One region of the Corynebacterium sp. S7 genome, then DNA from elsewhere that is predicted to be linked to it. Evidence: predicted binding sites of a transcription regulator. Region 1 holds the regulator's gene; each other region holds the start of a gene.
What was found. The regulator LexA, encoded in region 1, represses DNA repair genes until DNA is damaged. The targets are predictions, from matches to a motif close to CGAACANNTGTTCG.
Positions count from the first base shown of each region.

Region 2: ACXZ66_RS02255 (HNH endonuclease signature motif containing protein) is a predicted target of LexA. The motif match lies at 1,773-1,786, and genes of this name have one in related genera.
Region 3: ACXZ66_RS03210 (error-prone DNA polymerase) is a predicted target of LexA. The motif match lies at 2,519-2,532, and genes of this name have one in related genera.

Region 1 covers NZ_CM136760.1:1,761,321-1,765,511, reverse strand. Annotated here, with positions in the region: gene ACXZ66_RS08465 (1-phosphofructokinase family hexose kinase) at 1-956, opposite strand, end outside; gene ACXZ66_RS08460 (DeoR/GlpR family DNA-binding transcription regulator) at 1,134-1,913, opposite strand; gene lexA (transcriptional repressor LexA) at 2,088-2,771, opposite strand; gene ACXZ66_RS08450 (hypothetical protein) at 3,024-3,404, shown strand; gene nrdR (transcriptional regulator NrdR) at 3,497-3,955, shown strand; gene hrpA (ATP-dependent RNA helicase HrpA) at 3,982-4,191, opposite strand, start outside.
Region 2 covers NZ_CM136760.1:458,200-462,390, forward strand. Annotated here, with positions in the region: gene ACXZ66_RS02250 (long-chain-fatty-acid--CoA ligase) at 1-149, opposite strand, end outside; gene ACXZ66_RS02255 (HNH endonuclease signature motif containing protein) at 261-1,757, opposite strand; gene ACXZ66_RS02260 ((Fe-S)-binding protein) at 2,005-2,808, shown strand; gene ACXZ66_RS02265 (lactate utilization protein B) at 2,808-4,191, shown strand, end outside.
Region 3 covers NZ_CM136760.1:646,467-650,657, forward strand. Annotated here, with positions in the region: gene ACXZ66_RS03195 (methionine ABC transporter permease) at 1-504, opposite strand, end outside; gene ACXZ66_RS03200 (methionine ABC transporter ATP-binding protein) at 501-1,529, opposite strand; gene ACXZ66_RS03205 (MetQ/NlpA family ABC transporter substrate-binding protein) at 1,529-2,413, opposite strand; gene ACXZ66_RS03210 (error-prone DNA polymerase) at 2,554-4,191, shown strand, end outside.

The DNA.
Region 1 (4,191 bases):
GGTGAAACGGTGGTTTCAGAGAAATTAACTAGATCTGGAGTGGGAATCTGTGTGCCGGGCAAAGACGTTGCAGCGGAACCATAGGCAACCGCGCTGCGCAGGCATTCAGCAGAGGAAAGCCCTTGTTGGCGAGCAATGAGGTAGCCAGCCAAAGAACAATCCCCGGCACCGACAGTGGAGACTACTTTGGTCGGTGGAGGAGTTGCGGCCCAGGCTCCTTCAGCAGTAATTAGGAGAGCGCCGGCCCCGCCGAGGGTGAGCACAATTTCTTGGACGCCTTGGTCTAAGAGAGGTTCTGCGGCGCTGAGTGCTGGGGCGAAGTCGCCTTCTTTTGCGGACTTTTCTATACCCAAGCCATCGTGACCGGTGAGCTGACCGAGTTCAAGGCCATTCGGCTTGATTATCGTGGGGGCCGAGCCGGGGAATCTACTCCCGAGTTCTTGAAGTGGTTGATCCGAAGTATCTACTGCAATCTGAGTACCTGGGGATTCACGATGGATAAGTTCAACGAGAGTGGCGTACCAGTCTTTAGGAGCCCCTGGTGGCAATGAACCTGCTAGGACGACAATGTCGGCATCGTGGCTCAGACTTGCAAGACGCTTCTCAATCGCCAGGATATTTTCACTGGAGAGTGTGGCGCCGGGTTCGTTGAGTTTAGTTGTGGTTCCGTCCGGTTCAGTGATGGCTGTGTTTGTTCGGACATTGCCATCTATCGGTAAAGCTTCGAAGTGCATTCCAATTGATGTGACTAGTGCAATGAAGGGATCGTTCTTTGCCGCCGGGAAAAATGCCAGTGTTTCCGTGTCAGAGAGGTAGAGCGCGTGAGCAACGTTGATGCCTTTTCCGCCTGCGCTACGCTGGGTTTTTGTCGGCCGCAAGACAGCACCGCGCGTCAATTGTTCGTCAAGACCCAGGGTGGCATCGATGCTCGGGTTGGGAGTGAATGTAAGAATCACGGTGCACCTCATTAGCGGAGTGATATCCGGAGATATTGATGGGACAAGTGGTTTGCGCCACAATGTGGACACACTAAGTATGCCCGATTGTGTCCGCTTTGCCAAGGGTTTGTGGGAATTGTGTCCAAAATCTTTCCCGGACACTCAGGAACCAATAGAAATCGGCGGGATTTTCCTCTAGGAGGCGAGGACTACTTCGATCCCACGCTCGCGAAGTTCGGAAGCAAAAGTTTCAGGCGCGTCGGTGTCCGTGATGACAACGTCAATCTGGTCAAGGGAAGCGAAGCTGACTAGATAGTCATTTCCGAGTTTCGTGGAGTCACACAGTACTACGACGTTTCGTGCGTTAGTGACCATGGAGGATTTCACTGCGGCTTCTTGGGCATCAGCCGTAGACAGGCCATGGTCGATGGTCAGTGCGTTTGTGCCGATGAAGGCCACGTCGGCCCGCATCAGCGCCAAGCTACGAAGCGCAGTATCGCCAACAACTGCCTGAGTAATGGCGCGCACACTACCTCCAAGAAGTTGGACGTTGTTTAAACCTGCACCGGAAAGCTCGAGAGCGATCGGTAGCGAATTGGTCACGATGGACCATTCATGTGATTGGGGATTTTCGGCGAGAAGATCAGCAAGGCCGTTGATGGTTGTTCCCGCATCGAGGAAGATGCTGCCACCTGAAGGCGGCAAGTAATCCAGCGCGGCCCGGGCAATTGCTGATTTTGCTGATGGGGAAGTTCTGAAACGGGTGTCCAGTGGGAATTCAGTGGTCAGAAACGATTGGCTCGCCACTGCGCCACCATGGACACGATGAACGACGCCCTCTCGGTCGAGTACCGCAAGATCTCGTCGAATGGTCTCTGCTGTGACGTCAAACTTCTGAGAGAGTTCGGTGACGTTGACGCGACCTTCGACTGCGGTCAACGAAGCAATTTGACGACGACGTTCCTCTGCATACATGGTTGGCCTTCTCGCTCTAGGGAACCGTTAAACCTCTATTCTTCCAAAGATTCATTTCCGAGTGTTTGGGAATCTGTCCGAATCCCCCCGCGAGGGTGTGAAAAATGTTGAAAGCCCCACCGAAGACGGAAAGTCTGGCGGGGCAAAGTAGCTGGGATGCTGGGGAGGGCGGGGCTAGAGACTGCGCATGACGGAGACAACCTTGCCCATGATTTCTGCTTCATCGCCCGGAATTGGCGCAAATGCGGGGTTATGAGGAAGGAGCCACACCCCCGTGGAATCCTTGTGGAATTCCTTTACGGTAGCTTCACCGTCGAGCAATGCGGCAACAAATTCGCCTTCTTCGGCAACAGGCTGCGCGCGGACAACCACCCAATCACCGTCGAGGATGCCGGCTTCGCGCATGGATTCGCCGACGACTTGCAGCATGTAGAGCTCGCCATCGCCGACTACGTCGGCGGGCATGGGGTAGTACTCCTCGACATGTTGTTCCGCCAAGATTGGGTTGCCTGCCGCAATCTGGCCCACGACCGGAATGTAATTGGTTTGCACTGACTCTGGGGGTGCTTCTTGTGCAGGCTTTTCCCGCTTCTTCAGCGGTGTTGAAGGCAGGTGGCGTAAATCAACGGCACGGGGCTTATTCGGGTCACGCCTGAGGAAGCCCTTCTTCTCCAGCTCTTTGAGCTGGTAGGCCACAGAGGAAGTGGACTGAAGGCCAGCTGCGTCACCGATCTCTCGGATGCTGGGCGCATAGCCGCGAAGTACAACGGCGTCTTGGATCACCTCAAGGATTCGCTTTTGGCGGGCGGAAAGAGTGGCCTGGTTTGGCTTCTTGTCGTCGGACTTTTTTGCGGGCATGTCTACTCCTAGTAACTAAAGCTGTCCGCGTGTGTGGCGAACCTCGTCTCGAATCCTCAAAATTAAACTTCTCCCCTCTATGTCTATCACGAAACTGCAAGTTTGTTCGACACATTCTTCTGAAGCGTGGACAAAATTTTCCCACCATGATATAAATCGAACATACGAACTATCGAACAAGTAATCGAGTTTGGTGTTCGAATGCGTCGATCATGGTGTTTATTATCAAGTTAATTCAATGGAGGAGAGACGATGACTGTACTAAATGGCAAGGTAGCACCCCGTAATCCAGCAAACCGTTCCTATGCTCAAGTTGTTCCTTCTGCTTCTACGTGGGATCTTGGCTTGCCGGGAGAGCTGAATGAAGCTGCTCGGAATTCATCAACTGTTCGAACTCTTTCGGCAAAGCGTCGAACACCTAGGCGGAATTTTGGCACCGCTGTATCGCCTGTGGCGGGGCGTGCTCAACGTATCGAAAGTCGACGCGAGCGGGGCGGAATCCTATTGGCAGGAACGTTGATGGGCATGAGCTTTATTGTCAGCGCTGCCATCGGTGGAGCGTTCGAGCCAGCAACTCCACAACCAGCAACTCCCGTAGATTATGTTGCTGAGATTTCCTCTACTGCCCGCTAACTACTTCGCCCTTAGGCCAGAGTTGACAGGCGAGTAGAATACCATCTTGTCTTGAAAGTTTCGCTCGCTGATAGAACTGGATGGCTTCCTACGTGCATTGCCCTTTCTGCCACAATGACTCTTCCCGAGTGATTGATTCCCGCATCATTGATTCAGGTACAGCGATTCGCCGTCGGCGGGAGTGCGCCTCGTGTCACGGTCGTTTTACTACTGTAGAAAAAGCCGTGCTGACTGTCGTGAAACGCAATGGTTTATCCGAGCCATTTGATCGGGACAAGCTTATTACCGGTGTACGCCGAGCTTGCCAGGGCCGTGATGTATCCGATGACGCACTCAAACGCCTCGCACAAGAAGTCGAAGAAACCGTGCGTAGCCAGGGCAGCTCCCAAATCCATGCCAATGAAATTGGCCTTGCCATTCTCGAGCCACTTCGTGCACTGGACGAGGTTGCCTACCTTCGTTTTGCCTCTGTTTACAAATCCTTCGAGAGCGCCGACGACTTTGAGTCAGAGATCCGGCTGATGCGTCGCCGTGATCGTGACTTGAATTAGGGCTCAGACTAGCGGCCGGGCACCACTTATGTGAGCTTGTCCACCATCTTTTGAATCCGGCGCTCCGATACTGGCTTCGGAGTTCCTAGCCGCTGTGCGAAAAGGCTGACTCGAAGTTCTTCGATTTGCCACATGATTTCTTTGACTTCGCGTGATTTTTCCCTGCCAGCAGGAAGTCGGTTGAGCTTTGCTTTTAGGTAGTTTTTCGTATTCGTCACTACTTCTTGGCGGTCGGC
Region 2 (4,191 bases), 1.3 Mb from region 1:
CGACCGAAGAACCATGTCGCTGGTTTTTCTGCATTAATGGCGAGATTGTTGTCGTACAGATCAAGCAACGTGGTGTCCCCATAATCGAGGGTGTGGGGAGTCCAAGGAGTGTAGTGATCCAACCAAGCCTTTGATTCAAATGCAGACATTCAATGATCCAATCGTTGAAGCTTTAGGTTCAAAGCTGAGAAATATGATGTAACAGCCAAGTATAACGAGGCTGGAATGGCAACGTCGCCACCACTGCGAAAGCCGATAACTTAGGCAGTGGTGGATGAATCAATGTCAGGAACAGGGAATAGTAGACGATCGGGTTGCCTGCCAGGTTCAGGAGCCTTCGATTTGTTTCGACGTTTTAATCTCTGGGCGGCAGCCTGTTCATAAGGGTGAGTGGTGTTGGGTTGAGGCGCACCACCGTTGGCAGGAATAACTGCTACATCGCCAGTTTCAGGGTCTCGGTCGATGTAACCCTTGTTTCCCGCTCCGTCTCGATTGTCATTATTGCACCTGTGGTGTTCTCGACATAAGGCGATGAGATTTTCTATATCTGTCATCCCGCCTTGTATGTAGGCTCTTATGTGATGAATTTCTAACTCGGTGAAAGGTTTTGTACAACCGAACCAGGCGCAAACTGCCTGGGCTGCTATGAGCGCCAGCCGAAGGTGTACATCAGCTAAGCGGGTCCGGCCCATGGAAAGAGGTAGTCCGGTAACTGAATCGACCTGAAGGATGAAGTCAGTTCCAGTGAGACCGAGTCGAAGAATATCGAAGCAGTTTAGGCCGAATCCCGTGTTGGTTGCGAACCGAGTCGTTTCGTCTGCGTCAGCGAGATCATCCAAAGTGATGGATAAGACCACGCTGCCGACACCCTTGTTGCGCTGGGATTTCTCGTTTGAGTATGACCGTATGATCTGCATGAACTGATCGAAGCCACGCTGCGACCGAGTGCGCTTATCGTCCTCGGGGTTGGCGGAGATATTGGTTCCAGGGGCATAACCAGCATCAATGTGGCTCTTGATCTGGGCAGCTTCACCTGCAGGAGCCATGATGGTGATTTTGCTCATCCCTTGGGAGTCTGGTTCTCCAATATGAATACTGCGCCTTGAATGGGCTTCGAATGGGTCCCGCTTGCCAGAGGTATCTCGTGCATTTCGGTTTGCCTTGTTCACTAGAGCTTCGACGAATTTGCGGAGGTCCTCGGGGCCACGTGTTTTTGCGGCCTCCATTGCTTCGGCATAGATCTCGTTTCGTCCTGGTTGGGAATTTTCGGACAAGTCCCGCAGTGCTTGGTTGATAATGCGCTGCTTTTCTTCTGAAGCCTTTCGGTCCCTTGCCTGTTGGCGTGCGCGAGCCTGAGCCTTACGCTCTTCTTCTTCCCGGCGCTTACGTTCCTCTTCTTCTCGTGCCTTGGCTTCCTCGTCGTCGGGGAGGATCTCAGGTTCAGGGACAACTACCGGCTTAAAGAGAGAATTGCCACGATCAATGCGATCAAAACCGGCGCGACGGCTCAGTCCAAGCTTTTGAGTTAAGTATTCAATTGGATAATTTCCACCGACGAGTTTGCCTGCATTATCGCGGTCGCAGATATAGGCGAATGATGCGTCAATTGTTGCCTTCAGATTGACAACGGATTCGAGGCGTTCAAAATCCTCGTGGATGTCGGACAAAGAAAGCGAATCAGGGTCCATCATGATCTCGGAAAGCTGTTCGAGCGATTGTTCTATCTGATCAACGATTTGTTTAACTTTCCGTGCCATGATCCCCCCTAATTTCGATCTTGTGTTCGACTTGATAATTGGAAGTCTACATGCAATCATGGAAAGTGCAAGAGTAAATAGAAAGAATGTTCTAATGAAGTTGGTGGTAATTGAGGCGGGAACATTCGTCGATAAGTGAAAAGTGATTAAACGGCAACCGGATCATTAGTGGTTTTTATTAGTGGGGCGACGAAGAAACTGCAGTTCTACGATGGGTGACACTCACTCGATGGCGAACGGAGAAAATATGAAAATTGCACTTTTTAGCACTTGTATCGTTGACGCCATGTATCCGAAGGTTGCGCATGCAACTGTTCGAATCCTTGAAAGGCTCGGCCACCAGGTGATTTTCCCATCGGGGCAGGGTTGCTGCTCGCAAATGCATGTGAATTCCGGGTATTTCGACGATGCATTGCCGGTCGTGCGGAACCATGTGCAGGCCTTTTCGAAGGAAACCTATGATGTGGCCGTTGCACCATCTGGTTCGTGTGTGGCGTCGCTTGGGCATCAGCAACCGATGATCGCGAGGGAAGGTGGGGACGAGGCCCTCGCGAAAGAAGCGGAAGAGGTCGCGGCGAATACCTACGAGCTTTCTGAGCTGCTTACCGATGTGCTTGGTATTACCGATGCGGCAACCCAACTTGGATCGTGGTTTCCGCAGAAGGTGACCTATCATCCTTCGTGCCACGGAATGCGGCTGCTTAATCTCGGTGACCGGCAAAAAGACCTGGTGAAGTCCGTCGAGGGAATTGAGTTTTTTGAATTGCCGGATGCTGAGGAATGCTGCGGATTTGGTGGCACATTCTCTTTTAAGAATCCTGACGTTTCCGGTGCCATGGCAGATGCGAAGATCCGCAATATTGAAAAGTCAGGTGCAGATTTGTGCACCGGTGGCGATGCATCGTGCCTGCTTCATTTAGGTGGCGCTCTGTCGCGGAAGAAGTCGTCGTTAGGCACCATCCATTTAGCTGAAATCCTTGCTTCGACTAGGGCTAACCCGCTGGATGTTTCGGGTCCGGTTGAGCTTTCCATCACCGAAGGAGTGAAATAATGGCTGCAACACCACTGGGCATGCCGGGAGTTCGTCATGCATCTGACATAAGCAACGTGCACATCAATATTCCATTTCCTGAATCTGCGAAACACGAATTAAAGAACACCCAGATGCGGAAGAATATCGGTCACGCGACTCATTCGATTCGAAATAAGCGCGGGCACGTAGTTTCTGAGCTGCCTGATTGGGAGCAATTGCGCGATGCCGGTTCAGCGCTGAAGGAACGCACGATGGCTCAGCTGCCCGAGCTGCTAGAAGAGTTCGAGCGCAATTTCACTGCACGCGGTGGACATGTTCATTGGGCGCGTGACGCAGTTGAGGCGAACGAGATTATTACCAAGCTCGTCGAGGAAACTGGATCGAAAGAAGTTATCAAGATTAAGTCGATGGCTACTCAGGAAATCAACCTCGAGGAGCATCTGAATCGTCATGGAATCACTGCCACCGAGACTGACCTGGCGGAGCTGATTGTGCAGCTTGGCCACGATAAGCCCTCCCATATTCTTGTTCCGGCAATCCACCGGAACCGCGACGAGATCCGCGAGATTGTCCTGAAAGAGATGCCGGATGTAGATCCTGAGCTGACAAACGAGCCTCACGACCTGGCAGAAGCTTCTCGCACTTATCTGCGTGATAAGTTCTTAACCACAAATGTTGCAATTTCGGGTGCGAATTTTGGTGTGGCAGATTCGGGCACGCTGACCATCGTCGAGTCTGAAGGTAACGGCCGAATGTGTTTGACCTTGCCCGATACTCTGATTTCGGTCATGGGGATTGAAAAGTTGGTGCCAACCTTCTCTGACCTAGAGGTCTTTCTACAGTTGCTGCCTCGCTCGTCTACAGGCGAGCGAATGAATCCCTATACCTCCATGTGGTCAGGGGTTACGCCAGGCGATGGCCCTCAAAACATGCACGTCGTGCTTCTAGATAATGGCCGTTCCGCCGTCCTCAACGACGAAAAAGGTCGTTCCGCGCTTCACTGCATTCGTTGTTCGGCCTGCCTGAACGTTTGCCCCGTTTATGAGCAGACCGGCGGACACGCCTACGGTTCGACTTATCCGGGGCCGATCGGGGCGATCCTGTCGCCACAGCTCACCGGGATTACTTCGGCAGAGAATGCCTCGCTGCCGTACGCTTCGTCGCTTTGCGGGGCTTGTTATCAAGTATGTCCGGTCAAGATCAATATTCCGGACATTTTGGTGCACCTGCGCGACGAGGATGTCCGTGCCCAGCACGCAGAGAACCAGCACGCAGAGGACCAGGAATCGGCAACTACGAAACCAAAGCGGAAGCTGCCCTCGCCGCCCTCCCAAATGGACGTAATCATGAAGGGAGCGTCTGTCATGATGTCCTCGGGCAAGCGGATGTCCGCAGCTGAGC
Region 3 (4,191 bases), 1.1 Mb from region 1:
ATCAATCACCGCGATGAAGATGAAGGTGTAGCCCAGGATCAAGGGGCCAAGGGCTTCGGGCAGGATCACCGAGGTGATGATCTTCCACGGGCCAGCGCCCATGGAACGGGCTGCCTCAATTACACCGGGGTCAATGGCCACGAGGTTTTGTTCAACAATGCGAGCCACCGTAAACGTGGCGGCGAAACACATCACAAAGGTTGCGGCGTTGGTGCCAATCGACGTACCTACCACCGCCACCGTGACCGGGTACATCATGGCGATCATGATGATAAACGGAATCGGGCGGAAGAAGTTGACCAAAATGTTGATGGTCCAGTACACGAAGGAATTCTTCAAGATTCCGCTCGGGCGAGTGGTATAAAGCAGCACACCCAAAAGCAGACCGAAGAAGCCGCCGACAACCATGGTGATAGCCACCATGTAGAGGGTCTCACCGATAGCCTGGACGAATACTGGCCCCAAGCGGTCCCAGTTGGGCTCGGCTAAGATCATTTCATTCATCGCACAATCTCCTGGATATCGGTGGTTTTCTGCAGTGAGGCGTAGAACTGTTGCACCGCAGCATCATCGCCGCCGAGACGCACAGTCATTTTGCCGAAGGAGTGTTGCTGCAAAGTTGTGACGCCACCATGCACGATGGAAATCGTGCCACCGTGCTCTCTGAGTGTGGCGGAGGCCTCAAAGAAGCCGGAATCCTCCGTCAGATCAATAGTGAACAGGCGCCCCTCGTGGGCAAGCAAGTCTTCTGCCTCGACCAAGTCTGGGGTATTGCGTAGCGACGAGGAAACGAACCGCTGTGCCACATGGGTTTGCGGATTAGAAAAGACCTCGTAGACGCTGCCGTATTCAACGATGCGGCCTTCCTCCATCACAGCAACCTTGTCGGCGATGGAACGGACGACATCCATCTCGTGGGTAATGACCACGATGGTGAGCCCTAGTTCTTCGTTGACGCGGCGCAGAAGCGTGAGGACTTCGTGTGTTGTTTCCGGATCGAGGGCGCTTGTTGCCTCGTCGGCAAGCAAAAGCGTGGGATTGGTAGCCAGCGCACGGGCGATGCCGACACGCTGCTTCTGGCCACCCGAGAGCTGCTCAGGGTAGCTTTTCCCCTTGTCACTCAGGCCGACGAACTCCAACAAGTCCTGGACGCGGGCTTTGCGCTGCTGCTTGTCCATCCCCGCGAGCTTGAGCGGGTACTCAATGTTGCCCGCCGCGCTGCGCGAGGAGAACAGGTTGAACTGCTGGAAAATCATGCCGATATTGCGACGCATGGTGCGCAGCTTGGACTCTGGCATACCAACGATGTCAGTGCCGTCGAGCAACAGTGAACCTGATGAGGGCGTATCCAGCCCGTTGATGAGCCGAACCAGTGTGGACTTACCAGCACCGGAGTAACCGATGACACCTAAGATTTCGCCTGGTTCGACAGTGAGATTGATATTATCGAGTGCCCGGACCTCGCTGGATCCGGTGGAGAACACCTTCGTGATGTCCCGGAATTCAATCCGGGTGCCGGTCGAGCTCACTACTTTGAAGCCTCCTCGAGGCGTGCGAGCACGTCATTGAGTTCGGACTGGTCACGGGTGACCTGGACTGCTGAGCCCTCGGAGTCCTGGGCAACAGCCTCGGTAACCTCAGGGGAGTGCCACAGCTCGACCAACTTGTTCAAGGTTGGGTCGCTGATGTCCTCGGCGCGGGCGGCGAAAACGTTGATGTATGGCTCCGCCTGGGTGGAGTTTGGATCATCCTGGAAGACTGCCTGATCTGGGGTGATGCCTGCGCGACCAAGCCAGGAGTTGTTGATGATGGCTGGGCGACCTTCCTGGAATACCGTTGGGGTCTGTGCCGCATCAATAGGGGTGATATCCACCTTGGATGCCTCAGTGTCGATGTCTGCTGGGGTTGGATCAGTCAGATCCGCTTCCTTCAGCGTGACAAGGCCAGCCTGGACCAGCACGTTGATGGCACGACCCTGGTTGGATGGGTCATTTGGGATGGCGATATTTTCGCCCTCGATGCCGTCCAGGGAGGTGTGATCCTTCCAGAACAGTGCCAGTGGGTAGATCTCGGTGGAGCCCACAATCTTAAGGTCCTCGCCGGAGCCGACGTTGTACTCGGCGAGGTACTTGATGTGCTGGAACTTGTTCACGTCCAGCTCGCCCTGTGCGAGGGCCTCATTGACCGGCGCGAAGTCAGAGAAAGGAATGATATCTAGCTTGATGCCTTCTTCAGCTGCGAGATCGGAAAAGACGGACCAAGCCTGCTGATCAGCATCAGTGGTGCCGATCTTGATGGTGGTTTCGCCCGAACCAGATGCACCATTCGAAGACGAATCGTTAGAGCAAGCCACGAGGCTGGTAGCTGCGATGGCGGATGCCGCGACTGTTGCGACAAAACGGGTCAAACGCATCGTATTCTCCCTGTAGGTAGATGGATTGGAAGTGATGGGCAATAACCTAGCACTTACTGGACAGCTTAGTCTAGTCGCCTTGGTCCTCCGTGATATTTCCACTATGGCACATATGTTCTAATAGTGCTAGCCTAAAACGCATGAGATTTAATGGAGGCGCGCCGCTGTCGTGGTCGCGGTTAGAGCGGATTTTGTCGGGGCGTCCATCGCCCACGCCAGTGTCCGTTGACCACTTGTCTCCAGATCTTGGGGGTGTACAACCCCGCGTGCAGGCAACGGTCCCGTTCGCTGAATTGCACGCTGTTTCGTCGTATAGCTTTTTGGGTGGAGCCAGCGAGCCGGAAGATCTTGTTGTCCGAGCGAAAGAGCTGGGCCTGGAGGCGTTGGCCCTGCTGGACCGGGATGGTTTTTATGGGGCGGTGAAGTTTGCGGAAGCCGCAGCGAAGGTGGATCTGCCCACAATATTCGGTGCCGAGCTGACTCTGGGCGATAAGGTGCTGCCCGTGCTGGCCAGAAATATTGAAGGCTATAAGCGCCTTTCACACCTTATTACTCAAGCCCGGATGGTCACCCGTGAAAAAGATGAGGTGCGTTACCCGTCGCTGGAGGGCATTGCCGAGCAGCTCGGCGGTCAGTGCTATGTCCTGGTGGGGTGGCCGTGGGCGGGGGAAATCGATCGTGTGGTCGAAGTTTTTGGGGTAGACAGAGTGGTTTTGGAGTACGAGGTATCTATGACCCCGGAAGACGCGGATCACCATGCCTTGTTAGACGAGTATCCGCACGTGCCCAGCATCCTCACTGCCCAGCCGGCTGCCGCTACCCGGGAGCACTCCCGGCTTGCTGCGGCGAAGCGTGCGCTTGGCAGGAGGCAATCGCTGGCCCATGCCCAGGGGCATTTGCATCCGATGGGCGCGAACTGGCTGCGCTCCGGTGAACGGATGCTGCAGATGGCGCCGGAGCGTCGCGCCCAGATTGACCGCACGGTAGACATTGCCCGTGAATGTGCTTTTACCCTAGATCTCATCGCCCCGAACCTGCCACGGTTTTCCACCCCGGACGGGCACGACGAAATGAGCTGGCTGACACACCTTGTGCGCGAGCGTAGCCAGGTGCGCTATGCCTCGCGCCCGGCGCAGGTGCGCGAGAAGGCGATGAAACAGATTGACTATGAGCTCGGTGTTATCGAACAGCTCACGTTCCCAGGCTATTTCCTCATTGTGAATGACCTGGTGGATTTCTGTCGCGAGAACAATATTTTGTGCCAGGGGCGTGGCTCGGCGGCGAACTCCGCGGTGTGTTTCGCCTTGGGCATTACTAATGCGGAGCCGATCAGCGCGGGCCTGTTATTCGAACGGTTCTTGTCCCCGGAGCGTGACGGGCCACCGGATATCGACATAGATATTGAATCCGGCCGTCGCGAAGAAGTCATTCAGTACGTGTACACCAAGTACGGTCGCGACAATGCGGCGCAGGTAGCCAACGTAATCACCTATCGCACGAAGGGGGCTATCCGCGATGCCGCGCGTGCCTTGGGGTATCCGCAGGGCGCGATCGATTCGTGGGCGAAGGGTTTAAGCGATCCGCCGGACAAGGTCACCGAACTTGCAGCCGAGTTTAAGGGCCAACCCCGCCACCTAGGAATTCACTCCGGGGGCATGGTTATTTGTGATCGTCCGATTGCCGATGTCGTGCCCACCGAATGGGCACGGATGGATAATCGTTCGGTGGTGCAGTGGGATAAAGACGATTGCGCCTCGGCAGGCCTAGTCAAGTTCGAC